Regions from separate parts of the Streptomyces sp. NPDC030838 genome, predicted to be linked through region 2. Evidence: riboswitches for the same ligand, from Rfam matches in the RefSeq annotation. Region 2 holds a riboswitch; the other holds the start of a gene.

Region 1 (11,866 bases), on a different contig from region 2:
ATGTGAAGGCGCAGGCCGATGTCCTGGAGGGCAAGGTCGACGTCGAGATCGACGGCTTCGAGATCTCCCCGGGTGTGTGGGTGGCCGAGGGAGCCGAGGTGCATCCCGACGCCGTGCTGCGCGGTCCGCTCTACATCGGCGACTACGCCAAGGTGGAGGCCGGTGCCGAGATCCGTGAGCACACCGTCGTGGGCTCGAACGTCGTCGTCAAGAGCGGCGCGTTCCTGCACAAGGCTGTGGTGCACGACAACGTGTATGTCGGGCCGCACAGCAATCTGCGCGGGTGCGTTGTCGGCAAGAACACCGACATCATGCGCGCCGCCCGGATCGAGGACGGCGCCGTCATCGGTGACGAGTGCCTGATCGGCGAAGAATCGATCGTGCAGGGCAATGTGCGGGTCTATCCGTTCAAGACGATCGAGGCCGGTGCATTCGTCAACACCTCGGTCATCTGGGAATCGAGGGGCCAGGCGCATCTCTTCGGGGCCCGTGGCGTCTCCGGCATTCTGAACGTCGAGATCACGCCGGAACTCGCCGTGCGGCTGGCCGGCGCGTATGCCACCACGCTCAAGAAGGGCGCGACCGTCACCACGGCCCGCGACCACTCCCGAGGTGCTCGCGCGCTGAAGCGGGCGGTGATCTCCGCGCTCCAGGCCAGCGCCATCGACGTACGAGACCTGGAGAACGTACCGCTGCCGGTCGCGCGGCAGCAGACGGCGCGGGGGAGTGCCGGCGGCATCATGATCCGGACCAGTCCCGGGGTGCCGGATTCCGTGGACATCATGTTCTTCGACGGGCAGGGCGCGGATCTCTCGCAGGCCAGTCAGCGCAAGCTCGACCGGGTGTTCGCGCGGCAGGAGTACCGGCGGGCCTTCCCGGGTGAGATCGGGGACCTGCATTTCCCGGCGAGTGTGTTCGACTCGTACACCGGGTCGCTGCTGCGGAACGTCGACACGACGGGCATCGCCGAGTCCGGGCTGAAGGTCGTGGTCGACGCGTCGAACGGGAGCGCCGGGCTGGTGCTGCCGAGTCTGCTGGGCAAGCTCGGCGTGGACTCGCTGACCATCAACCCCGGCCTGGACGAGTCGAGGCCGACGGAGTCGGCGGAGACGCGGCGCAAGGGGCTGGTGCGGCTGGGCGAGATCGTCGCGTCCGCGCGGGCGGCGTTCGGGGTGCGCTTCGACCCCGTCGGCGAGCGGCTGTCGCTGGTCGACGAGAAGGGGCGGATCGTCGAGGACGACCGGGCGCTGCTGGTGATGCTCGACCTGGTGGCCGCCGAGCGGCGCAGCGGGCGGGTGGCTCTGCCCGTCACCACGACGAGGATCGCCGAGCAGGTGGCGGCGTATCACGGGACGCAGGTCGAGTGGACCACCACCTCGCCGGACGATCTGACGCGGGTCGGTGCCGAGGAGGCGACGATCTTCGGCGGTGACGGCAAGGGTGGCTTCATCGTTCCGGAGTTCAGCAGTGTCTTCGACGGCGCCGCCGCCTTCGTACGGCTGATCGGGCTGGTGGCCCGCACGCAGCTCACGCTCAGCCAGATCGACGCGCGGATTCCACGGGCCCACGTCCTCAGGCGTGATCTGGCGACTCCGTGGGCCGTCAAGGGGCTGGTCATGCGGCGGGTCGTCGAGGCGGCCGGAGATCGCTCCGTGGACACCACCGACGGGGTTCGGGTGGTCGAGGCCGACGGGCGCTGGGTGATGGTGCTGCCCGACCCGGCGGAGGCGGTCACGCATCTGTGGGCGGAGGGGCCGGACGACGCCTCGGCTCAGGCCCTGCTGGACGAGTGGTCGGCGGTGGTGGACAGCGCCGGGCGTTAAAACGCCCTGCACGCGCGCGTGCCGGACAAGTGTCCCCAAGGGGGCCTGTCCGGCACGCGGGTGGGGCCATTCGGAGGTACTGGGCGCGACGTGCGACGATGTGCGGCATGTCGCAGCAGCCCCCCGTTCGGAGCACGTCCACGCGCCCGCCCGCGCGTCCGGACGCGTCGATGTCGCTGCTCACGAACGTCATGGACCACAGCCTGGACGACGGGTACGCCGAGGCGGCGGCGCGGAAGAAGGCCGCGGGCGACGGGGGGATGCCCAAGACGCTGAGGGCTCGGCTGGGGCTCGCCGCCGGCCTGGTCCTGGCGGCCCTCGTGGTGACCGTGGGGGCCGCGCAGGCACAGGTGGCCGCTCCCGTTGTGGCCAAGGAGCGCGAGGAGCTGATCGACCGCATCGACCGGGAGAGCGACGCCGCCGACGAGCTGGAGGACGCCGTCGACCAGCTGCGGGACGAGGTCGACGCTCGCCGGCGCGCGGCGCTCAAGCAGAGCGGCGGGGGCGAGCGGACGGAGCTGGTGGGCATCCTGTCGGGCGCCACGGAGGTGCACGGCCCGGGGGTGAAGCTCGTCGTCGACGACGCCAAGGACTCCAGCGCCGGCGGAGACGGCGAGCCGCGCGGGACCTCTGGTTTCTCCGACACCGGACGGGTGCGCGACCGGGACATGCAGCGCGTGGTCAACGGGCTGTGGGAGTCGGGTGCCGAGGCCGTCTCGATCAACGGGTTGCGGCTGACCGCGCTGTCGGCGATCAGGGCCGCGGGCGACGCCATACTGGTCGACAACCGGCCACTGGTGCCGCCGTACACGGTGCTCGCGGTGGGCGACGGCGAGCGGTTGAGCACCCGCTTCCAGAACAGCGCGGACGGTCTGTATCTGCATGCCCTGCAGGAGAACTTCGGCATCCGGACCGGTATCTCCGTGGAGGACGATCTCCGGCTTCCGGCCGCGACGAGCGTGACGGTGCGCACCGCACAGCCGAGAACTGAGTCAGCACAGCCGAGAACTGAGAAAGGCACATCGTGATCGCCGTACTGGGCCTCGTCGTGGGAGTCGTGGCCGGCCTGTTGGTCCGGCCCGAGGTTCCGGCGGTCGTCGAGCCTTATCTGCCGATCGCCGTGGTGGCGGCACTCGACGCCGTCTTCGGTGGTCTGCGGGCCATGCTCGACGGCATCTTCGACGACAAGGTCTTCGTGGTGTCGTTCCTGTCGAACGTGGTCGTCGCCGCGCTGATCGTGTTCCTGGGCGACAAGTTGGGTGTGGGGGCCCAGCTGTCCACCGGTGTCGTGGTCGTCCTCGGCATCCGGATCTTCTCGAACGCCGCGGCGATCCGCCGGCACGTGTTCCGGGCGTGAGGCCGATGAGCAACCAGGACGAGACGGACGAGAACCGGCTGCGCAGGGAACTGCCCGAGGAGGTGCCGGTACCGGCACCGCGGGTCGCGGAGCCCGAGGAGACGGCCGAGCCCGCGCTGACCGGCCGGCAGCGGCTGGTGAAGGGGCTGTGGCCGCCGCGCGTCACCCGCGCCCAACTCATCGTCGCGCTGCTGCTGTTCGGGCTGGGCTTCGGGCTGGCCGTGCAGGTCGCCTCCAACAGCGACGGCGACAGCGCCCTGCGCGGAGCGCGGCAGGAGGATCTGGTCCGCATCCTCGATGAACTCGACGACCGCACGCAGCGTCTTGAAGACGAGAAGCAGGGTCTCGAGAAGCAGCGGGACGAGCTGGAGAACAGCTCGAACCAGGCCGAGGAGGCCCGTCGGCAGACGATCGAGAAGGAGAGGCAACTCGGCGTTCTCGCGGGCACGGTGGCCGCGGAGGGTCCCGGCATCACCATGACCATCGAGGACACGAAGGGGACGGTCGAGGCGGACATGCTGCTCGACGCGATCCAGGAGCTGCGCGCCGCGGGCGCGGAGGCGATCCAGGTGAACGGAGTGCGGGTGGTCGCCGGCACCTACCTCACGGATTCCGGCAAAAGCGTGAGCGTCGACGGGAACAAGATCAACGCGCCCTATCGTTTCAAGGTCATCGGCAAGCCGCAGGACCTGGAACCGGCGCTGAACATCCCTGGAGGCGTGGTGCAGACGCTTGAGAAGGAGCAGGCCACCGTGACCGTCGAGCGGTCCGACAAGATCATCGTGGACGCCTTGCGGGCCGCGGAGCGACCTGACTACGCTCGGTCGTCCTCCCAGTGAACCGGCGGTGCATGGCTGACGTCCGGCGGGGGCATGAGGTTGCGGGGGGTCGGCGCACCGATTGGGTGGTGCGTGGTGGAAACTGTCTGGTGGACACGGACGTTGTGAGGATGTCCGGCTCGACCAGTGTGTGCAATCAGGGTTCGTCCTGCCCCACGGGCGGGTCTGTTTCGGTCAAGGGGAATCGCCCGTGAAGTTGTTTGCGAAGTTGTTCGGCAAGAGCGCGCGAGAGGGTAGCGACAGCAACGCGACCGCTCGCCATCGCGCACAGCCTGACGCGGAGGGCCAGCGCCCGCTGTTCCGGGACCAGGTGGCTGGTCCGGGCGGTGACATTTCGGGAGGCCAGGGCGCGCCGTCTGTTGACCCTGCCCAGTCCGGCGGCATAGGTTTCGGGCAACCGTCAACCTCAAGTACGGGTGGAGGGTTTTCCTCTGGTCCGTACGCGTCCAATGCCCCGGCGGGGCAGCCGCGGCAGGAGGATCCGTCCATGTCGGTCCTGGTGTGTACGAGGTGCGGTAACCGCAACGCGGAGAGCAGCCGCTTCTGTTCCCACTGTGGCGCGCCGCTGCGGGCGGGTGCGGAGCGTCCGTCGGAGACGACCTCCACGATCTCCATCAGCGGCCTGGAGGCCTACGACGCCGAGGCCACCGGTCAGACGCCGATGCCGACGCTCTCCCCGGAGGCGCAGGCCGCCGTCGACGCGCTGCCGCTGGGCTCCGCGCTCCTGGTGGTGCGCCGGGGGCCGAACTCGGGCAGCCGCTTCCTGCTGGACAGCGACCTGACCACGGCCGGGCGTCATCCGCAGAGCGACATCTTCCTGGACGACGTCACGGTCTCCAGGCGGCATGTGGAGTTCCGTCGCAGCCCGGACGGCTCGTTCACGGTGGCCGACGTGGGCAGTCTGAACGGCACGTATGTCAACCGTGAGCGGATCGACCAGGTCGCGCTGTCGAACGGCGACGAGGTGCAGATCGGCAAGTACCGACTGGTGTTCTACGCCAGCCGGCAGGGCATCTGACCCTCCCCCAGACGCAGTCCGGGGGGAACCCCAGGGAAGGTCCATGCTTCGAACACCGAGCGGCGGTGCCGGGAACGGTACCGCCGCCGCGGACAGTGGGCTGATGAGCATCGGCACGGTGCTGAACGTGCTGCGCGAGGAGTTTCCCGAAGTCACCATCTCCAAGATCCGTTTCCTGGAGTCGGAGGGGCTGATCGAGCCGCAGCGGACCCCGTCGGGGTATCGCAAGTTCAGCGCCGGTGATGTCGAGCGTCTCGGCCATGTCCTGAGAATGCAGCGGGACCACTATCTGCCCCTCAAAGTGATCCGTGAGCACCTCGACGCGATGGAGCGGGGCGAGGAGGTCCGGCTTCCCACGCTCGGCAGACAGCGGGACGGCGAGGCCGTGCCGGAGCCTGCCGAGGGGCCCACGGCGGTCCGGATCGGGCGGGCGGAGCTGCTGGCCGCCGCCGGGATCGACGAGCACCAGCTCGCCGAGTGGGAGGCGTACGGGCTGATCACGGCCCTGTCGGACGGGGTGTACGACGCGGAGACCGTCACCGTGGCGACCCTGGTCGCCGAGCTGGGGCGGTTCGGGATCGAGCCGCGGCATCTGCGGCTGATGAAGGCCGCGGCCGACCGTGAGGCCGGGCTGGTGGACCAGGTGGTGGCCCCGCTGAAGCGCCACCGCAACCCGCAGACCAGGGCGCTCGCCGAGGCCCGGACCAAGGAGCTGGCGGGGCTCACGGTGAAGCTGCACGCGGCGCTGGTGCAGATCGCGCTCGGGGTGCGGCTGCCCTGAGCTGGGGCGAGCAGCCCGGGAGGGCGGTTCGGACAGGGCCGCGGAGGATGTCCGGCGGGTCCGTGGAGGATGTCCGGGGGGTCCGCGGGCGGCCGGATCGGGCGCCTGAAGTCGGCCCGACTACCCAAACGTCCCGAGCACGGCCTAGGGTTGCTGTGTGAACGAGCTCGATGTCGTAGGTGTCCGGGTCGAGATGCCCTCCAACCAACCGATCGTGCTCCTGCGTGAAGTGGGAGGCGACCGTTACCTCCCCATCTGGATCGGGCCGGGGGAGGCGACGGCGATCGCCTTCGCCCAGCAGGGCATGGCCCCCGCGCGACCGCTGACCCACGACCTGTTCAAGGACGTGCTGGAGGCCGTCGGCCAGGAGCTCACCGAAGTGCGCATCACGGACCTGCGTGAAGGCGTCTTCTACGCGGAGCTGGTCTTCGCCAGCGGGGTCGAGGTGAGCGCCCGTCCTTCCGATGCCATAGCGCTGGCCCTGCGCACCGGAACGCCGATCTACGGCAGTGACGGGGTGCTCGACGACGCCGGTATCGCGATTCCGGACGAGCAGGAGGACGAGGTGGAGAAGTTCCGCGAGTTCCTCGACCAGATCTCGCCCGAGGACTTCGGCACCAGCAGCCAATGAGGCGGGGTGGTTCGGCGGGTCCTCGGGCCGGTCGGGCCGTGCCTCGTCACAGCACGCCATCGGCACGTGCCGGTGGCGAGTGAGAGCGTCCTGCGGCTCCCGCCGAGAGCATTCGGCTAGCCTTTCCCCGCGGTGGGGTACGGGAAACCACTCCTAGGGTGATTATCACTCGGCGTGCCGAGTGTGGCGATCGTTGACGCACCCTTGGTGACTGCCTACCGTCGAGAAGGCAGGTCAAGGACGGAGGTCGGCGTGAGAAGCAGCGGCGACGGTACGGCTGGGGGTGCCCCCGGACGCAGTCTGGGGGAGAGCGGTCCGTACCCGCTTGGGCGGGCGGCCGGTCACGCTGCACCGCGGCCGATGGCTGTGCCCGGCGGCGGAGGGGCGGCGTCCGAGGCGACCGAGGAGGTCGGCTACCGAGGTCCGACGGCCTGCGCGGCCGCCGGCATCACCTACCGGCAACTGGACTACTGGGCACGTACGGGCCTGGTCGAGCCGAGTGTGCGGCCCGCCTACGGGTCGGGGACCCAGCGGCTGTACAGCTTCCGGGACGTCGTCGTCCTGAAGATCGTCAAGCGGTTCCTCGACACCGGCGTGTCGCTGCAGAACATCCGCACCGCCGTTCAGCATCTGCGGGAACGCGGCTTCCGCGATCTTGAGCGTATGACGCTGATGAGCGACGGCGCGACGGTGTACGAGTGCACTTCGCCGGACGAGGTCCACGCTCTGCTCCAGGGCGGCCAGGGCATCTTCGGGATCGCGGTCGGCGTGGTGTGGCGGGATGTCGAGAGCGCGCTGTCCCAGCTGCACGGGGAGCGTATCGACACCGGGGAGACACTGGTCGGGCACAATCCGGCCGACGAGCTGGCACGCCGGCGCAACCGCGCGGTCTGAGGCGGTCGCGGAGTGATCCGGCTGGTTCGCAGAGTGTCGTAGGCTCAAGCGCTTTCTGAGGTGCAGGGACGGTTCTGCGGCCGCATTGTCAGTGGTGTGGTGCAGCATCGGAAATGTGAGAACCGCGCCCACGATCCTGCATCTCGACATGGATGCCTTCTTCGCCTCGGTGGAGCAGGCGTCGAAGCCGAGCCTGCGCGGAAAGGCCGTCATCGTGGGCGGGCTGGGGCCGCGCGGTGTGGTCGCCACCGCCTCCTACGAGGCCCGGGTCTTCGGGGTGCACTCGGCGATGCCGATGGCCCAGGCGCGGCGGCTGGCGCCGAACGCCGCGTACCTCACGCCGCGCTTCGGTCTCTACCGGTCGATCAGCGAGCAGGTGATGGGGCTGCTCAGGTCCCTGTCGCCGCTGGTGGAGCCGTTGAGCCTGGACGAGGCCTTCGTCGATCTGGAGGCCGGGGACGCGGCCTGGGACGCGGAGTCGGCGCGGCTGGCCGGGACGAAACTGCGCGCGGACATCCGGGAGGTGACCGGGCTGACCGGGTCGGTGGGGCTGGCCGCCTCCAAGATGCTCGCGAAGATCGCCTCAGAGCAGGCCAAGCCCGACGGTCTGGTGCTGATCGATCCGGGCATGGAGCGGGCGCTGCTCGGGCCGATGCCGGTGCGGACGCTGCCGGGGGTGGGTCCGGCGACCGGTGACCATCTGCGGCGGGCCGGCATCACCACGGTCGAGGAGCTGGCCGAGGCGGGCGAGGACGAGCTGGTGCGGCTGCTGGGCAAGGCCCACGGGCACGCGCTCTACGCGATGGCGCTGGCGCGGGACGAGCGGCCCGTGGTGGCCGAGCGGGAGGCCAAGTCGGTGTCGGTGGAGGACACCTACGACGTGGACATCCACGACCGGGTCCGGGTGGGGCTGGAGGTGCAGCGGCTGGCGGACCGGTGTGTGCGGCGGCTGCGCGGCGCGGGGCTGTCGGGGCGGACCATCGTGCTGAAGGTGCGCCGGTACGACTTCTCCACGCTGACCCGCTCCGAGACGCTGCGCGGCCCCACGGACGACCCGGCGGTGGTGCGGGAGGCCGCGGCACGGCTGCTGGAGTCCGTGGACACCACGGGCGGCGTCCGGCTGCTCGGCGTCGGCGTCAGCGGTCTCGCGGACTACACGCAGGAGGATCTGTTCGCCCAGGCGGCGGGGGAGCGGGAGGACGGGCCGGTGGAGGAGGGGACCGAGGAGCAGGCGCCGGTGGCGGTCGAGCAGACCGAGCGGCGGTGGCCGGCGGGCCATGACGTCCGGCATGCCGAGTACGGGCACGGCTGGGTGCAGGGCAGCGGGCTCGGGAGAGTGACCGTGCGGTTCGAGACCCCGGATTCGGAGCCGGGGCGGGTGCGGACGTTCCGGATCGACGACCCGGCGCTGGAGCCGGCCGAGCCGTTGCCGCTGGTTCCGCGGGTTCCGCTGGTTCCGCGAAGACCCGGCGAAGGCAGGGCACCGGCGGACGGGCCCGCGGACGGTGCCGGGGTGATGCCCGGGGTGAGCGGCTGACCGGCGGTGCGGCCGGGCGCGCTCGGTGGGTGAAGCCGGTGGTCGCGCGACTCGGCCCTGCCGGGGCTGCTCACCCCGGGGTCTTCAGGGCTCGTCCGTGCCCGCCAGCTTGCCGAAGTCGCGGTCGGGGAGCGGCGGCGGGGACGCGATGTCGAGGCCGTAGTGGTGGTAGAGCTGGAGTTCCTGCTCGGGGGAGAGATGGCGGCCCACGCCGAAGTCGGGGGCGTCCTTGATCAGGGCGCGGTCGAAGGGCACGTGGAGGCTGCCCTCGATCAGTTCGCTGGGTTCGAGGGGGACGAAGGCATCCCTGCTGAACAGCCCGGTGCGTATGGCGGCCCACTCCGGAACGCCGGTCGCGTCGTCGAGGTAGACCTCGTCGATGGTGCCGATCTTGGTGCCGTTGCGGTCGAACGCCTTGCGGCCGATCAGGTTGCGCGGATCGATATCGGTCTGCACGGGCCCTCCACGTGGTCGCAACTCATCCGTAAGCACTACGAAAGAGCACATTGGTGAACCCGGCCACTCGAACGCCTGGGCATTGACCTCGCTGGTAGGCTGACAGCGGCTGCTGACCCCGTGCGGGAGAGTCCTCCGAAGTGATCGGAGGCGCCGAAGGAGCAAATCCTCCCCGGAATCTCTCAGGCCCACGTACCGCACGGACGAGGTCACTCTGGAAAGCAGAGCGGGTGTCGACGGCTTCCGCTCTCACCGACGGTGAAAGCCGGATCCCTCTGGGGCGATCCGGTGAAGCTCTCAGGTTGAGATGACAGAGGGGGAGGCCGTCGGGGCACCCGCGCCGTGGTGCCCCTCGAAGGTCGCGTCAGACCAGGAGGCCTCCGCAATGACCGCCCATCGCATTCCGCTCTCCGAGCTCGAACAGGGCATTCCGTTCGAGCAGCGCCACATCGGGCCCGACCAGGAGGCTCGGGCCAAGATGCTCGCGCAGGTCGGCTACGGCTCGCTGGACGAGCTCACCGCCGCCGCGGTCCCGGATGTGATCAAGAACGCCGACGCCCTCGACCTGCCGGGCGCGCGCAGCGAGGCCGAGGTGCTGGCCGAGCTGCGGTCGCTGGCCGACCGCAACCAGGTCCTGGGCTCCATGATCGGCCTCGGCTACTACGGCACCTTCACGCCGCCCGTCATCCTGCGCAACGTGATGGAGAACCCGGCCTGGTACACGGCCTACACGCCGTACCAGCCCGAGATCTCCCAGGGGCGGCTCGAGGCCCTGCTGAACTTCCAGACCATGGTCGCCGACCTCACCGGCCTGCCGACCTCCGGCGCCTCGCTGCTGGACGAGGGCACGGCCGCCGCCGAGGCGATGGCGCTGTCCCGGCGCATGGGCAAGAACAAGAAGGGCCTGTTCCTGGTCGACGCGGACGCGCTGCCGCAGACCATCGCCGTGATCCAGACCCGCGCCGAGCCGACCGGCGTCGAGGTCGTCGTCGCGGATCTGTCCGAGGGCATCCCGGCCGAGCTGGACGGGCGGGAGATCAACGGCGTCCTCGTCCAGTACCCCGGCGCCTCCGGTGCCGTACGGGACATCAAGGCGGTCATCGACCAGGCGCACGAGCGGGGTGCCCTCGTCACCGTCGCCGCCGATCTGCTGGCGCTGACGCTGCTGAAGTCGCCCGGTGAGCTGGGCGCGGACATCGCCGTCGGTACGACGCAGCGGTTCGGTGTGCCGATGGGCTTCGGCGGGCCGCACGCCGGTTACATGGCGGTGCAGGAGAAGATGGCGCGCAGCCTGCCCGGGCGGCTGGTGGGCGTGTCCGTGGACGCCGACGGCAACAGGGCGTACCGCCTCGCGCTGCAGACCCGTGAGCAGCACATCCGCCGCGAGAAGGCGACCAGCAACATCTGCACCGCGCAGGTGCTGCTCGCCGTGATGGCCGGGATGTACGCCGTCTACCACGGCCCGGAGGGCCTGAAGGGCATCGCGCGGCGCACCCACCGGTACGCGTCGATCCTGGCCGCGGGCCTGGCGAAGGGCGGGGTCGAGGTCGTCCACGGTGCCTTCTTCGACACGGTCACCGTGCGGGTGCCGGGCCGGGCCGCCGAGGTCGTGGCCGCCGCGCGCGAGAACGGCGTCAACCTGCGGCTCGTCGACGGCGACCTGGTGTCGATCGCCTGCGACGAGACCACCACGCGGGTCCAGCTGGGCGCCGTATGGACCGCCTTCGGCGTCGAGGGCGACGTCGAGGCGCTGGACGCGACCACCGAGGACGCGCTGCCGGGCGGGCTGCTGCGCGCCGATGACTTCCTCACCCACCCGGTCTTCCACCAGCACCGCTCCGAGACCGCGATGCTGCGCTACCTGCGCCGGCTCGCCGACCGCGACTACGCGCTCGACCGGGGCATGATCCCGCTGGGCTCCTGCACCATGAAGCTCAACGCGACCACGGAGATGGAGCCGGTCACCTGGCCGGAGTTCGGCCAGCTGCACCCCTTTGCGCCCGCCGAGCAGGCGGAGGGCTACCTCACGCTCATCCGCGAGCTGGAGGAACGTCTCGCCGAGGTCACCGGCTACGACAAGGTGTCGCTCCAGCCGAACGCCGGTTCGCAGGGCGAGCTGGCCGGCCTGCTGGCCGTACGCGGCTACCACCGGGCCAACGGCGACGAGCAGCGCACCGTGTGCCTGATCCCGTCCTCCGCGCACGGTACGAACGCCGCGAGCGCCGTCATGGCCGGCATGAAGGTCGTGGTCGTCAAGACCGCCGAGGACGGCGAGATCGACGTAGACGACCTGCGGGCGAAGATCGAGCAGTACCGCGACGAGCTGTCGGTGCTGATGATCACGTATCCCTCGACGCACGGTGTGTTCGAGGAGCACGTCTCCGACATCTGCGCGCAGGTGCACGAGGCGGGCGGCCAGGTGTACGTCGACGGTGCCAACCTGAACGCGCTGGTCGGGCTGGCGAAGCCGGGCCACTTCGGCGGCGACGTCTCGCACCTGAACCTGCACAAGACGTTCTGCATCCCGCAC
Region 2 (11,866 bases):
GCGGCGTTGAAGCCGGCCGCGCCGTTCTTCGACCCCTCGTTGCCGTCCTTGCCACCGCCGCCGCCGCACGCCGCCGTGGTCAGCAGCGCGGCGACCACCGCGGCAGCGGCCATGGCCTGCTTGCGCCGCCCTGAGGTGCGTTGGGTAGTCACGATCTCGGATCCTCCGGAATTGATGAGAGACCCCGTGCCTTGCGCCACGGGTCGCTTGCGGTACGGCAGTTCAGCGCGAGCCCTTCGGGTCGAGCGCGTCGCGCACGCCGTCGCCGAAGAGGTTGAAGGCAAGAACGGTGATGAAGATCGCCACGCCCGGGATCACCATGTACATGGGGTCCGAGTCGTAGTAGTCGATCGCGTTCGAGAGCATCTGCCCCCAGGACGGCGTCGGCGGTTTGACACCGACGCCCAGGAAGCTGAGTGCCGCCTCGGTGAGGATGTTGGTGGGGATCATCATCGTCGTGTACACGATGATCGGCGCGACCAGGTTGGGCAGCAGCTCCTTGAAGAGGATGTAGAACCGCCCGGCGCCCAGCGAGCGGGCCGCCTCGACGTACTCGCGTTCGCGCAGCGAGAGCGTCTGGCCGCGTACCACGCGTCCGATGTAGGGCCAGCCGAAGAAGCCGATGACCAGGATCATCACGAACAGGCGCACGCCGGTGCCGGTCAGTCCCAGCATCTCGTTCGGCATGACGGAGACCAGCGCGATGATGAACAGCAGCTGGGGGAAGGCCAGCAGGCCGTCCATGACCCGGCTGATGACGGTGTCGACCCAGCCGCCGAAGAAGCCGGCGAGGATGCCGAGGACGGTGCCGAGGACGACGGCCACGATCGCCGACAGGAAGCCGACGAGCAGCGAGATCTGGGCGCCGTAGACGATCCGGGCGAAGATGTCGCGGCCGTTGACCGGTTCCACGCCGAGCCAGTGCTCGCCGCTGATCCCGCCGAACGACCCGACCGGGGTGCCGAACAGCGGGTCGATGAGGTCCTCGTGGTGGGCCTCGGGGTCCTGTCCGGCCAGGCCGGTGATCACCGGCGCGAGCACGGCGACCAGGATCAGGAAGAGCACCACGATGCCGCCCGCGAGGGCCAGTTTGTCGCGCTTGAGCCGCTCCCAGGCGATCCGGCCCAGGGAGCGCCCCTGTACGGCCTTCGCGTCGCCGCCGACCTGCGCCGCTTCCTCGGCCGCACTCGGAGCCGCTTCCGCGGTCGGCTCGTGCAATGGTGCCGTCATCTGGCAGGGACCCCTCTCAACCGGCGGTAGCCGGCCCGCACTTGCCGCTGTAGCGGCGTGATCAGTCCGTCGTACACAGGGGCGAACACCCGGGCGAACTCCCCTTGGAGCGGGAGTCTTCAACGCTTTGGCGATCTGTTGCCAGACTTGACGGTGAATGGATGCGTAACCGTGATGCTGTCTGCCGGGTTCCGTTATCCGAACAGTGCGTAACGCGGGCCGGACGGGGGCCAGTTGGGACAATAGGGACAGGGTGGGTGTTTTCGTCCCACGTCTACGCGCGAAGAGAACGGGGTGGTCCGGACCTGACCGGGATCCGGACGCGGGCCGGGGGTCCGGTCAGTACCGGCCCTGGACCGGCGGAACCGGCGGGTAGCCGTAGCCGGCCGCCGGGGCCTGCGCCGGGGCGGCGTGCGCCTCCCGGTCGTAGAACGGGCGGGCGTGGGCGCGCAGCCACATCGCGACCGGGTCGTACTCGTCGGACATCGCGACCGTCGACACCGGCAGGCCGTCCGGTACGGCGCCGATGGACTGCTGCATCATCGCGCGCACCGAGTCGACGGCGGCCGGGGAGGTGTCGTACACATCCAGTCCGATGGCGAGATACGGCGCGCCGAGCGCGGGCTGCACCCAGGCGCGGCGCAGCGAGCGGACCGCCGGGGTGCGGTGGGCGTTCTGGGTCAGCAGGGCGTAGAACGCGGGGATCTCGATGGTCGGCTCGGCGAGCCGCAGCGGGCCGGCGGGCTGGCGGTCCAGGCCGGTCGCGATACGGCGCAGATCGAGCCACGGGATGCCTACGCCGCCGCCCGGAGCGTGCGGGTTCAGCCAGAGGCCGTAGTGGTCGGGGTAGAGCGTGCGGGCCACGTCGACGCCGTCGACCACTTCGTAGCTGCGGTTCCAGCCGCTCGCGGACAGCTCCTGGGCGGAGGTGACGCAGGGGGCGTAGCCGTAGCCGTCGACCTCCATGTTCCCGTACTGGGCGTCCGGGCTGCCGGCCTGGCCGTGCCACAGCAGCATCCAGACCTGGCCGGAGGAAGGGGTCGCGAGGGCGCGCAGCAGTGCCTCGTAGGCGTCGTAGCGGCCGGGGGTGACCTGGCGCAGCATGTGCTCGACGCCTGCGGCGGCCGTGCCAGCGCTCACTTTTCAACGCCCCTTCGTGTAACGCCCTCTTTTTGAGTCGTGCCCCTAGCTTAAGGGTGCCTACTGAGTCCGGTCTTGATGGTGTCTCGCGGGTGCGGGTTGTTGGTGGCCGGTCGCTCCCCCAAGTTCTCGGCTTCGCTCGAACAGGGGGGACCCCCATCGCGGCGGAGCCGCATATCGATACAGCCCCGCGCCCCTTGGGGTGGGTCACCTACCCCCGTGTGTAGAAGGGCCGTACCTTTTCGCGCATCCAGTGGCCCACCGGGTCCTCCGCCACGTCGAGCAGGACCAGGTTGACGGGCCACTTGACGGGGACCTTGCCGAGGGCGCGGCCCAGGGCGTCCATGGGGAGGGTGCGCAGGTCGCCCTCCCACTGGGAGAGTTCGACGCCGACGAACATGACGGGGTCGGCGGTCTCGATGGCGGCCAGGCAGCGGCGGGCCGTCCGGACGACGCCGATGCCGTCGAACTCGGCGGAGGCGGCGGAGAGGAAGTCGACCGGGTCGTCCTGCCAGTCGGGTTCGAAGAGACGCACCCGGCCGCCGGAGTTCGGGCCGTCCAGCGGGGTACGGCCGACCCGGCAGAGTTCGGCGACGGCGGGCGGGGGCAGCGGGATGCCGACGACGCCGCCGGGGTTCAGGGCGATGCCGGCCTGCGGGGGCAGACCGCGGGCGAACTCGACGGCGGGGGCGATGGTGTACGACATGTGGGCGCCGGCGACCTGGCGGAACTGTTCCTCGGAGCTGAACACCGGGACGTAGGCCTGGCCGTCGATCTCCATGCCGGGCAGGTCGAGGGAGCCGCTCTCGGGCCCGCCGCCGCTGGGCAGCGGGACCCAGACGAAGCTGCGGCCCAGAACCTCGAGGACGCGCCCGCCGGCCGCGGGGCCCGCGCCGAGGGCGGCGGACAGCACCTCCTCCAGCTCGTTGCCGGGCCAGCCGCCGTGCGCCTGGGGGTGCGCCGGGAAGTCCGCGGAGAAGTCCGCCGGGAAGTCCATCTGCCTACCGCCTGCTTCGAACCACTGCTTGGGACCGCCCAGGCTAACGGTTGCCCCGAAGCCCCCCGAAGCCCCCGCCCTCAGCCCGTGAAGCCGATCCGGTGCAGCGTGTCCGCCGCGTCCCGGTCCAGGAGGACCGCCGAGGCGCAGCCGCGGGGCAGGTCGCCGTGTTCCACGGCGTGGAGGAGGCGGGTGGCGGCGGTGCGGTGGCGGAGGAAGGCGTAGCGGGAGACGCCGCGGCCGCGGGCGCGCTGGCCGGCGAGGGCCTGTTCGGGGGTGACGTCGAGGAGGAGCAGGTGGAGGGTGCCGCCGCGGCGGGCCGCCTCGCGGGCCAGCCAGCGGCGCACCCAGGCCTGCGTGCCGCAGTCGTGGACGACGACGCCCTCGCCGGTGCGCAGGGCGCGCCGCAGCCCGGCGTAGTGGGCGAGGCGGACCAGGGGGCGGTAGACCGCGTAGGGCAGCCAGGGCGGCATGCGGCGGTCCCAGCGGTCGCGGGTGTCCTGGGAGTCGACGCGCCGGGCGCCGCGCACCGTGCGGCGCATCAGCGTCGACTTGCCGCTGCCGGGCAGGCCCGTGACCACGGCGAGGTCCTTGGGCCCGAAGAGCAGGGCGCGCGGGCTGCGGCCGGCGCGCTCGCGCAGGTCGCGGACGACGGGGGACGGCAGCGGGGCGCACGCCTCCCCGGCCGGGACGGCCGGCTGCCGGGGCACCGCGATGCCGGTGGTGGTCGCGTACGCCGTGGTCCTGTTCACCGTGATCGTCCTCCCTGGGGCGGTTCACGTGTTCCCATGCCCGTCGAGTGTAAAGAGAAGGTAATTCGAGATGTCTCGTGTTTTCGTACTCGTACCGCCACAGAGCGGTTACAGATGCGGTCTGCCACGATCCGGCCCGGCGTGCAATGATGTCCGCGCCAACTGCATACCGGCCGTTTGAATCCGCGCGGGAGAGTCCCCGGCAGCCGTGTCGCCGGGGCGCCGAAGGAGCAAGTCCCTCCCTTGAATCTCTCAGGCCCCGTTACCGCGCGGGCGAGGCACATCTGAAAAGCGGGCCGCCCCCTTCCTCCGGAAGAGGCGTGGCTCCACCCAAGGTGCAAGCCGTGATCGTCCCTGTGGCGGTCGTGGCGAACCTCTCAGGTTCCGATGACAGATGGGGAGGACCTTTCCTCGCCCGTCATGCGTTCATGCCCTGGGAGACGACCGACCGATGAGCAGTACCGAATCCTCAGAGAAGCGCCGCACCGCGCTCGATGCCCTGCATCGGTCGCTGGGCGCGACGATGACCGACTTCGCCGGCTGGGACATGCCGCTGCGCTACGGCTCCGAGCGCGACGAGCACAACGCCGTGCGCACCAGGGCCGGGCTCTTCGATCTCTCCCACATGGGCGAGATCACCGTGACCGGGCCCCAGGCCGCCGCCCTCCTCAACTATGCCCTGGTCGGCAACATCGCCTCCGTCGGCGTGGGGCGGGCCCGCTACACCATGATCTGCCAGGAGGACGGCGGCATCCTCGACGACCTGATCGTCTACCGCCTGGCCGAGACCGAGTACATGGTCGTCGCCAACGCCTCCAACGCCCAGATCGTGCTCGACGCGCTCACCGAGCGCGCCGCCGGCTTCGACGCCGAGGTGCGCGACGACCGGGACGCCTACGCCCTCATCGCCGTCCAGGGCCCGGCGTCCCCGGAGATCGTCAAGAGCCTCACCGACGCCGACCTCGACGGCCTCAAGTACTACGCCGGGCTGCCCGGCACCGTCGCCGGCGTCCCCGCGCTGATCGCCCGCACGGGCTACACCGGCGAGGACGGCTTCGAGCTGTTCGTGAAGCCGGAGCACGCCGTGGAGCTGTGGCAGGCGCTGACCAAGGCGGGCGAGGGCGCGGGCCTGGTCCCGTGCGGTCTGTCCTGCCGGGACACCCTGCGCCTGGAGGCGGGCATGCCGCTGTACGGGCACGAGCTGAGCACGTCCCTCACTCCCTTCGACGCCGGGCTCGGCCGAGTGGTCAAGTTCGACAAGGAGGGTGACTTCGTCGGCCGCGAGGCGCTCGCCGAGGCCGCCGCGCGCGCCGAGCAGAACCCGCCGCGCGTGCTGGTCGGGCTGATCGCCGAGGGCCGCCGCGTCCCGCGCGCCGGGTACGCCGTGGTCGCCGGCGGCGAGGTGATCGGCGAGGTCACCTCCGGGGCGCCCTCCCCGACGCTGGGCAAGCCGATCGCCATGGCCTACGTCGACGCCGCGCACGCCGCACCGGGCACCCCCGGTGTCGGCGTGGACATCAGGGGCAGTCACGAGCCGTACGAGGTCGTCGCGCTCCCCTTCTACAAGCGCCAGAAGTAGCCACCGAGCGCAGTTCCGACGTGACGCCGCGCACATCTGTGCTGCTCACGCACGGTTCCGGCAGTCCCCCATTCATCACCACTCCCCCGCGTACAGGAGAATTCAGGCCATGAGCAACCCCCAGCAGCTGCGCTACAGCAAGGAGCACGAGTGGCTGTCGGCCGCCGAGGACGGCGTCGCGACGGTCGGCATCACGGAGCACGCGGCCAACGCGCTCGGCGATGTCGTCTTCGTGCAGCTCCCCGAGGTCGGTGACACGGTGTCCGCGGGCGAGACCTGCGGCGAACTGGAGTCGACCAAGTCGGTCAGCGACCTGTACTCCCCGGTGACCGGCGAGGTCACCGAGGTCAACGAGGACGTCGTCAACGACCCGTCGCTGGTGAACTCCGCCCCCTTCGAGGGCGGCTGGCTGTTCAAGGTACGCGTCGCGGAGGAGCCGGCCGACCTGCTCTCCGCCGACGAGTACACCGAGTTTTCCGCCGGCTGAGGAGTCGTAGACGTATGTCCGTCCTGAACACGCCCCTGCACGAGCTCGACCCGGACGTCGCCGCCGCGGTCGACGCCGAGCTGCAGCGCCAGCAGTCCACCCTGGAGATGATCGCCTCCGAGAACTTCGCCCCGCTGGCGGTCATGGAGGCCCAGGGCTCGGTCCTCACCAACAAGTACGCCGAGGGCTACCCCGGCCGCCGCTACTACGGCGGCTGCGAGCACGTCGACGTCGCCGAGCAGATCGCCATCGACCGGGTCAAGGAGCTGTTCGGCGCCGAGTACGCCAACGTGCAGCCGCACTCGGGCGCCTCCGCCAACCAGGCGGCGCTCTTCGCCCTGGCCCAGCCCGGCGACACCATCCTGGGCCTGGACCTGGCGCACGGCGGCCACCTCACCCACGGGATGCGGCTGAACTTCTCCGGCAAGCAGTTCGACGTGGTCGCGTACCACGTGGACGAGTCCGGCCTGGTCGACATGGCCGAGGTCGAGCGGCTCGCCAAGGAGCACCGCCCGAAGGTGATCATCGCGGGCTGGTCGGCGTACCCGCGGCAGCTGGACTTCGCCGAGTTCCGCCGGATCGCCGACGAGGTCGAGGCGTACCTGTGGGTCGACATGGCGCACTTCGCGGGCCTCGTCGCGGCCGGTCTCCACCCGAACCCGGTGGAGTACGCGGACGTCGTGACGTCCACCACGCACAAGACGCTCGGCGGCCCGCGCGGCGGCATCATCCTGGCGAAGAAGGACTTCGCGAAGAAGCTGAACTCCTCCGTCTTCCCGGGCTTCCAGGGCGGCCCCCTGGAGCACGTGATCGCGGCCAAGGCGGTCTCCTTCAAGGTCGCCGCCTCGGAGGACTTCAAGGAGCGCCAGCGCCGTACAGTGGAAGGCGCGCAGATCCTCGCCGAGCGGCTGACCGCCCCGGACGCCCGCGAGGCCGGGATCAACGTCCTGACCGGCGGCACCGACGTCCACCTCATCCTGGTCGACCTGCGCGACTCGGAGCTGGACGGCCAGCAGGCCGAGGACCGTCTCCACGAGGTCGGCATCACCGTCAACCGCAACGCGGTCCCGAACGACCCGCGTCCGCCGATGGTGACGTCCGGCCTGCGGATCGGCACCCCCGCCCTCGCCACCCGCGGCTTCACGGCCGAGGACTTCCGTGAGGTCGCGGACGTGATCGCACAGGCGCTGAAGCCGTCCTACGACGTCGAGGCGCTCAAGTCCAGGGTCACCGCCCTGGCGGACAAGCACCCGCTCTACCCGAGCGTCGGCAAGTAAGCACCACCCCGTGCGGGGCACCCCACCGGGTGCCCCGCCACCACCCGCATTGAGGAGTCTGACGTGGCCATCTCGGTCTTCGACCTGTTCTCGATCGGCATCGGCCCCTCCAGCTCCCACACGGTCGGCCCGATGCGCGCTGCGCGCATGTTCGCCCGCCGGCTGCGCAACGAGGGCCTGCTGGACTCGGTCGCCTCCGTCCGCACCGAGCTGTACGGCTCGCTGGGCGCCACCGGCCACGGCCACGGCACCCCCAAGGCGGTGCTGCTCGGCCTGGAGGGCGACTCGCCGCGCACGGTCGACGTGGAGACGGCGGACGAGCGGGTGGAGACGATCAAGTCGGATCGCCGCCTGAAGCTCCTGGGTGAGCACGAGATCGCCTTCGACTTCGACGCGGACCTGGTCCTGCACCGCCGCAAGACGCTGCCGTACCACGCCAACGGCATGACCATCTGGGCGTACGACGCGGCCGGCACCGAGCTGCTGAGCAAGACGTACTACTCGGTGGGCGGCGGCTTCGTCGTCGACGAGGACGCGGTCGGCGCGGACCGGATCAAGCTCGACGACACGGTCCTGAAGTACCCCTTCCGCACGGGCGACGAGTTGCTGCGCCTCACGAAGGAGACCGGCCTGTCGATCTCCGCCCTGATGCTGGAGAACGAGCGGGCCTGGCGGACCGAGGAGGAGATCCGCGCGGGCCTGCTGGAGATCTGGCGGGTCATGCGGGAGTGCGTGGAGCGCGGCATGTCCCGCGAGGGCATCCTGCCGGGCGGGCTGCGGGTGAAGCGCCGGGCCGCGACCACCGCGCGCAAGCTGCGCTCCGAGGGCGACCCGCAGGCCCTCGCGATGGAGTGGATCACCCTCTACGCGATGGCGGTGAACGAGGAGAACGCGGCCGGCGGACGCGTGGTAACCGCCCCGACGAACGGCGCGGCCGGCATCATCCCGGCGGTCCTGCACTACTACATCAACTTCGTGCCCGGCGCCGACGAGGACGGCGTGGTCCGCTTCCTGCTCGCCGCGGGCGCGATCGGCATGCTCTTCAAGGAGAACGCCTCGATCTCCGGCGCCGAGGTCGGCTGCCAGGGCGAGGTCGGCTCCGCCTGCTCCATGGCGGCCGGCGCGCTCGCCGAGGTCCTCGGCGGCTCCCCGGAGCAGGTGGAGAACGCCGCCGAGATCGGCATGGAGCACAACCTCGGCCTCACCTGCGACCCGGTCGGCGGCCTCGTCCAGATCCCGTGCATCGAGCGCAACGGCATGGCCGCGGTGAAGGCGGTCACGGCGGCGCGGATGGCGATGCGCGGCGACGGCTCCCACAAGGTGTCCCTGGACAAGGTCATCAAGACGATGAAGGACACCGGCGCGGACATGTCGGTGAAGTACAAGGAGACCGCGCGGGGCGGGCTGGCGGTCAACATCATCGAGTGCTGACCGCACACGCCGCTGGACGTCTCCGGGTCAGCCGCGGAACTCCGGCTTGCGTTCCGGTGACGCCTCCGTCAGTGCCTTGCGTACCTGCTCGGCTCCGGCCCGCAGTCCGTACACCGGGGTGTCGGGCTGCTGGCGCCAGGACTCGTCGAGGCCACCCGCGTCGACCGTGTCGAAGCCGAGCTCGTCGATGAGGGCCCGCACCTTCCGCTTGGCCGCCTCGTCGTCGCCGGCGACCGGGAGGGCCATCCGGTCCGGGTCACCGGCCGGGCGCGGGCGGTCGAGGATGTCCTGGGCGTAAGTGCCGTTGAACGCCTTGATCACGGGGTGCCCGATGCGGCGCTCGGTCCAGCGGCTCTCGGTGATGCCCTCGTCCTCGATCTCCGCGATCCGCCCGTCCCGCTGCCGCGGGTAGTAGTTGCCGGTGTCGATGACGGCGACCCCGTCGGCCGCCTCGTCGAGGAGGCCGGCCGGCAGATCCGGCACCGCCTTCACCGGGATCGTGACGACGACGATCTCGGCGCCGCGCGCCGCCTCCTCCACCCGCACGGGCGTCGCCCCCGTCTCCTCGGCGAGCGCGGTGAGGGTGTGCGGTCCACGGGAATTGGCGACGGAGACGTCATGGCCGAGGGCGGTGAGCCGCCGGGTGAGATTGCCGCCGATGTTGCCCGCGCCGATGATGCCGATCTTCATGGCCGGCCCTTCCGGAGTCGATGTTCCTGCCGTGCGGTGTGACGGGGATCAACGGCGGAGCCGGGCGGGCTATTCCACCGAGCCTGGTGAGCCGGTGCCCAGCCACTCATTTCCCGGCCCGTGAGGTCAGCAGCGCCAGCGTCTGCTCCAGCTCCCGCCGCAGCACCTCCGCCGCCGCCTCCGCGTCCCCCTCCTCGATCGCCCGGACGAGTGCCGCGTGGGTGTCGTCGCCCCGGTGTCCGGGTCCTGCTCGCGCAGCCCGGTCAGGGCGAGCAGGTCGATCAGGCCGTCCCGCAGGGCGGGGCTGAACTCGGCGAACAGGGAGCCGAGGAGCGGGTTGTGCGCGGCGGCGACCACCGCCGTGTGGAGCGCGATGTCGGCGTCGACGAAGGCCGGGTCGTCGGCGGTGGCGGCGGTGCGGCGGCCCTCCAGGGCAGCCCGCAGCGCCGCCACGTCCTCGTCGGTGCGGCGGTGCGCGGCCAGCCGGGCGGCGTGCACCTCGACGGCCATACGGACGTCGTAGACATCGGTCACCGCGGCGCGGCGCAGCCGGGTGGGCCAGTCCTCGACGGGTTCGGTGGCGATGACGAAGACGCCGGCGCCCTGCCGGGGCCGTACCAGCCGCGCGCTCGCCGGGCGTGCACCGCTTCGTCTGCACGCTGGAGGCCGGCGACCGCACGGGCGACTACGAGGGCACGGGCACCGGACCGCTGACCGCTTTCGTCGACGCGCTGGCCGGCGCCGGGTTCACGGTCCGCGTCCTGGACTTCTCCGAGGACGGCCCGGCCGCCTACGCCGAGTGCGAGGTGAACGGCACCACGGCCTGGGGCGCCGGAGACGGCCCAGCGGCCCCCGTCCGGGCCGTGCTGTCCGCGGTGAACCGGGGGGTCCGGTGACGGAGGTCCTGCGCGCCGCCGACGTGCACGTCGTGCGGGAAGGGCGGCCGATCCTCCAGGAGGTGTCTCTCACCGTCCGGACCGGCGAGCACTGGGCGCTGCTCGGCGCGAACGGCGCGGGGAAGTCGACGCTGCTCGGCCTGCTCGGCGCCCGCGTCCACCCGACCCGGGGCACGGTGGAGGTGCTGGGCCGCCGGCTGGGCCGCGTGGACCTGCGGGAGCTCGGCACGTACGTCGGTCATGTCGACCCCCGCCATCCGCTGACCGAGCCGCTGCGCGTGCGCGACGTCGTCCTCACCGGTGTGACCAACTCGGTGGCGCCGCTGCCGCGGTGGCGTCCGACGGCCGCGCAGGAGGAGCGCGCCGACCGGCTCATCCGGACGCTGGGGCTGGCGGACCGTCGCGACGCCCGCCGGCCCACCCTCTCGCAGGGGCAGCGCGGCCGGACGCTGATCGCCCGGGCGCTGATGCCCGAGCCCCGGCTGCTGCTCCTCGACGAACCCGCCACCGGGCTGGACCTGCCGGGCCGGGAGCGGCTGATCGGCGCCCTGGAGGAACTGCGCCGGGAGCATCCCCTCCTGGCGACGGTCCTTGGTCACCCACCACCTGGAGGAGCTGCCGCCCGGCACCAGCCACGCCCTGCTGCTGCGCGAGGGCCGGGCGCTGGCCGCCGGCCCGGTGGCGGAGGTGCTGACCGGTGACGCGGTCGGCACGTGCTTCGGCCTGCCGCTGGACCTGGACCGGCACGGCGGCCGGTGGAGCGTGCGGGTCCGGCGCCGGGCATGACGAAGGGGCGCGCGCATCCCTGGCCGGGGATGCGGGCGCCCCCGCGGCACGCGTCACTTGTTCAGGTGGGCCCAGAACTCGTCGAACGACAGCAGCTTGTCGCCGTTGAGGTCGCGGCTGGCGATGATCGCCTCGGCGACCGCCTCCGTGACGTTCCAGTCGCCGCCCTGGGCCAGGGCGGTCCTGAACTCGGCAGCGGTGATCTGGCCGTCCCCGTCCGTGTCGATCCGCTCGAACTGCTTGCGTGCTTCCTCGATGTCGGCCACCGATCCGCCCCTCTTCGTCATACTTCGCTGCGTGGTGCTGTCGCACTGACGCAGGTCAGATTAACTGCCCGCCCGAGCGCGCAGTGCGGCGACCACCCAGGCGAACTCCTCCCGGTGCGGCGGCATGGGCGTGCCCTTCAGCACGCCGAGCAGTTCCCGGTAGCGGGCCAGCCGGTCGTTGGACGCCGACTCCATGCGGGCGAGGACGGCCGCCCGGTCCGCGTCGCCGAGCAGTTCGCGCAGCACCTCGTCGGCCGCCGGTGACTCCGGGGCGATCCCCCGCTCCCGGGCCGCCCCGGCCAGCTGCACCAGGCGGCGGGCGAACCACAGGGACG

The links. Region 2 has a riboswitch for glycine ahead of gcvT (glycine cleavage system aminomethyltransferase GcvT). Riboswitches for the same ligand answer to the same signal wherever they lie in the genome.
Region 1: another riboswitch for glycine. It lies ahead of gcvP (aminomethyl-transferring glycine dehydrogenase); the one in region 2 lies ahead of gcvT (glycine cleavage system aminomethyltransferase GcvT).

Annotation. Positions count from the first base shown of each region.
Region 1 is NZ_JBVIED010000021.1:1,603-13,468, forward strand. Features, by position in the region: gene ACZ42A_RS37000 (sugar phosphate nucleotidyltransferase) at 1-1,823, shown strand, start outside; gene ACZ42A_RS37005 (DUF881 domain-containing protein) at 1,922-2,851, shown strand; gene ACZ42A_RS37010 (small basic family protein) at 2,848-3,180, shown strand; gene ACZ42A_RS37015 (DUF881 domain-containing protein) at 3,186-4,019, shown strand; gene ACZ42A_RS37020 (FHA domain-containing protein) at 4,081-5,037, shown strand; gene ftsR (transcriptional regulator FtsR) at 5,081-5,818, shown strand; gene ACZ42A_RS37030 (bifunctional nuclease family protein) at 5,976-6,449, shown strand; gene ACZ42A_RS37035 (MerR family transcriptional regulator) at 6,702-7,343, shown strand; gene ACZ42A_RS37040 (DNA polymerase IV) at 7,459-8,880, shown strand; gene ACZ42A_RS37045 (PRC-barrel domain-containing protein) at 8,965-9,336, opposite strand; glycine riboswitch at 9,450-9,544, shown strand; gene gcvP (aminomethyl-transferring glycine dehydrogenase) at 9,722-11,866, shown strand, end outside.
Region 2 is NZ_JBVIED010000008.1:329,675-341,540, forward strand. Features, by position in the region: gene ACZ42A_RS22560 (ABC transporter substrate-binding protein) at 1-152, opposite strand, end outside; gene ACZ42A_RS22565 (ABC transporter permease) at 223-1,230, opposite strand; gene ACZ42A_RS22570 (enhanced serine sensitivity protein SseB C-terminal domain-containing protein) at 1,570-2,334, opposite strand; gene ACZ42A_RS22575 (enhanced serine sensitivity protein SseB) at 2,582-3,367, opposite strand; gene ACZ42A_RS22580 (AAA family ATPase) at 3,448-4,119, opposite strand; glycine riboswitch at 4,298-4,397, shown strand; glycine riboswitch at 4,399-4,523, shown strand; gene gcvT (glycine cleavage system aminomethyltransferase GcvT) at 4,571-5,698, shown strand; gene gcvH (glycine cleavage system protein GcvH) at 5,808-6,185, shown strand; gene glyA (serine hydroxymethyltransferase) at 6,200-7,462, shown strand; gene ACZ42A_RS22600 (L-serine ammonia-lyase) at 7,526-8,893, shown strand; gene ACZ42A_RS22605 (NADPH-dependent F420 reductase) at 8,921-9,583, opposite strand; partial or broken gene ACZ42A_RS22610 (FadR/GntR family transcriptional regulator) at 9,690-10,216, opposite strand; partial or broken gene ACZ42A_RS22615 (2-isopropylmalate synthase) at 10,219-10,479, shown strand; partial or broken gene ACZ42A_RS22620 (ABC transporter ATP-binding protein) at 10,476-11,265, shown strand; gene ACZ42A_RS22625 (EF-hand domain-containing protein) at 11,319-11,531, opposite strand; gene ACZ42A_RS22630 (MerR family transcriptional regulator) at 11,592-11,866, opposite strand, start outside.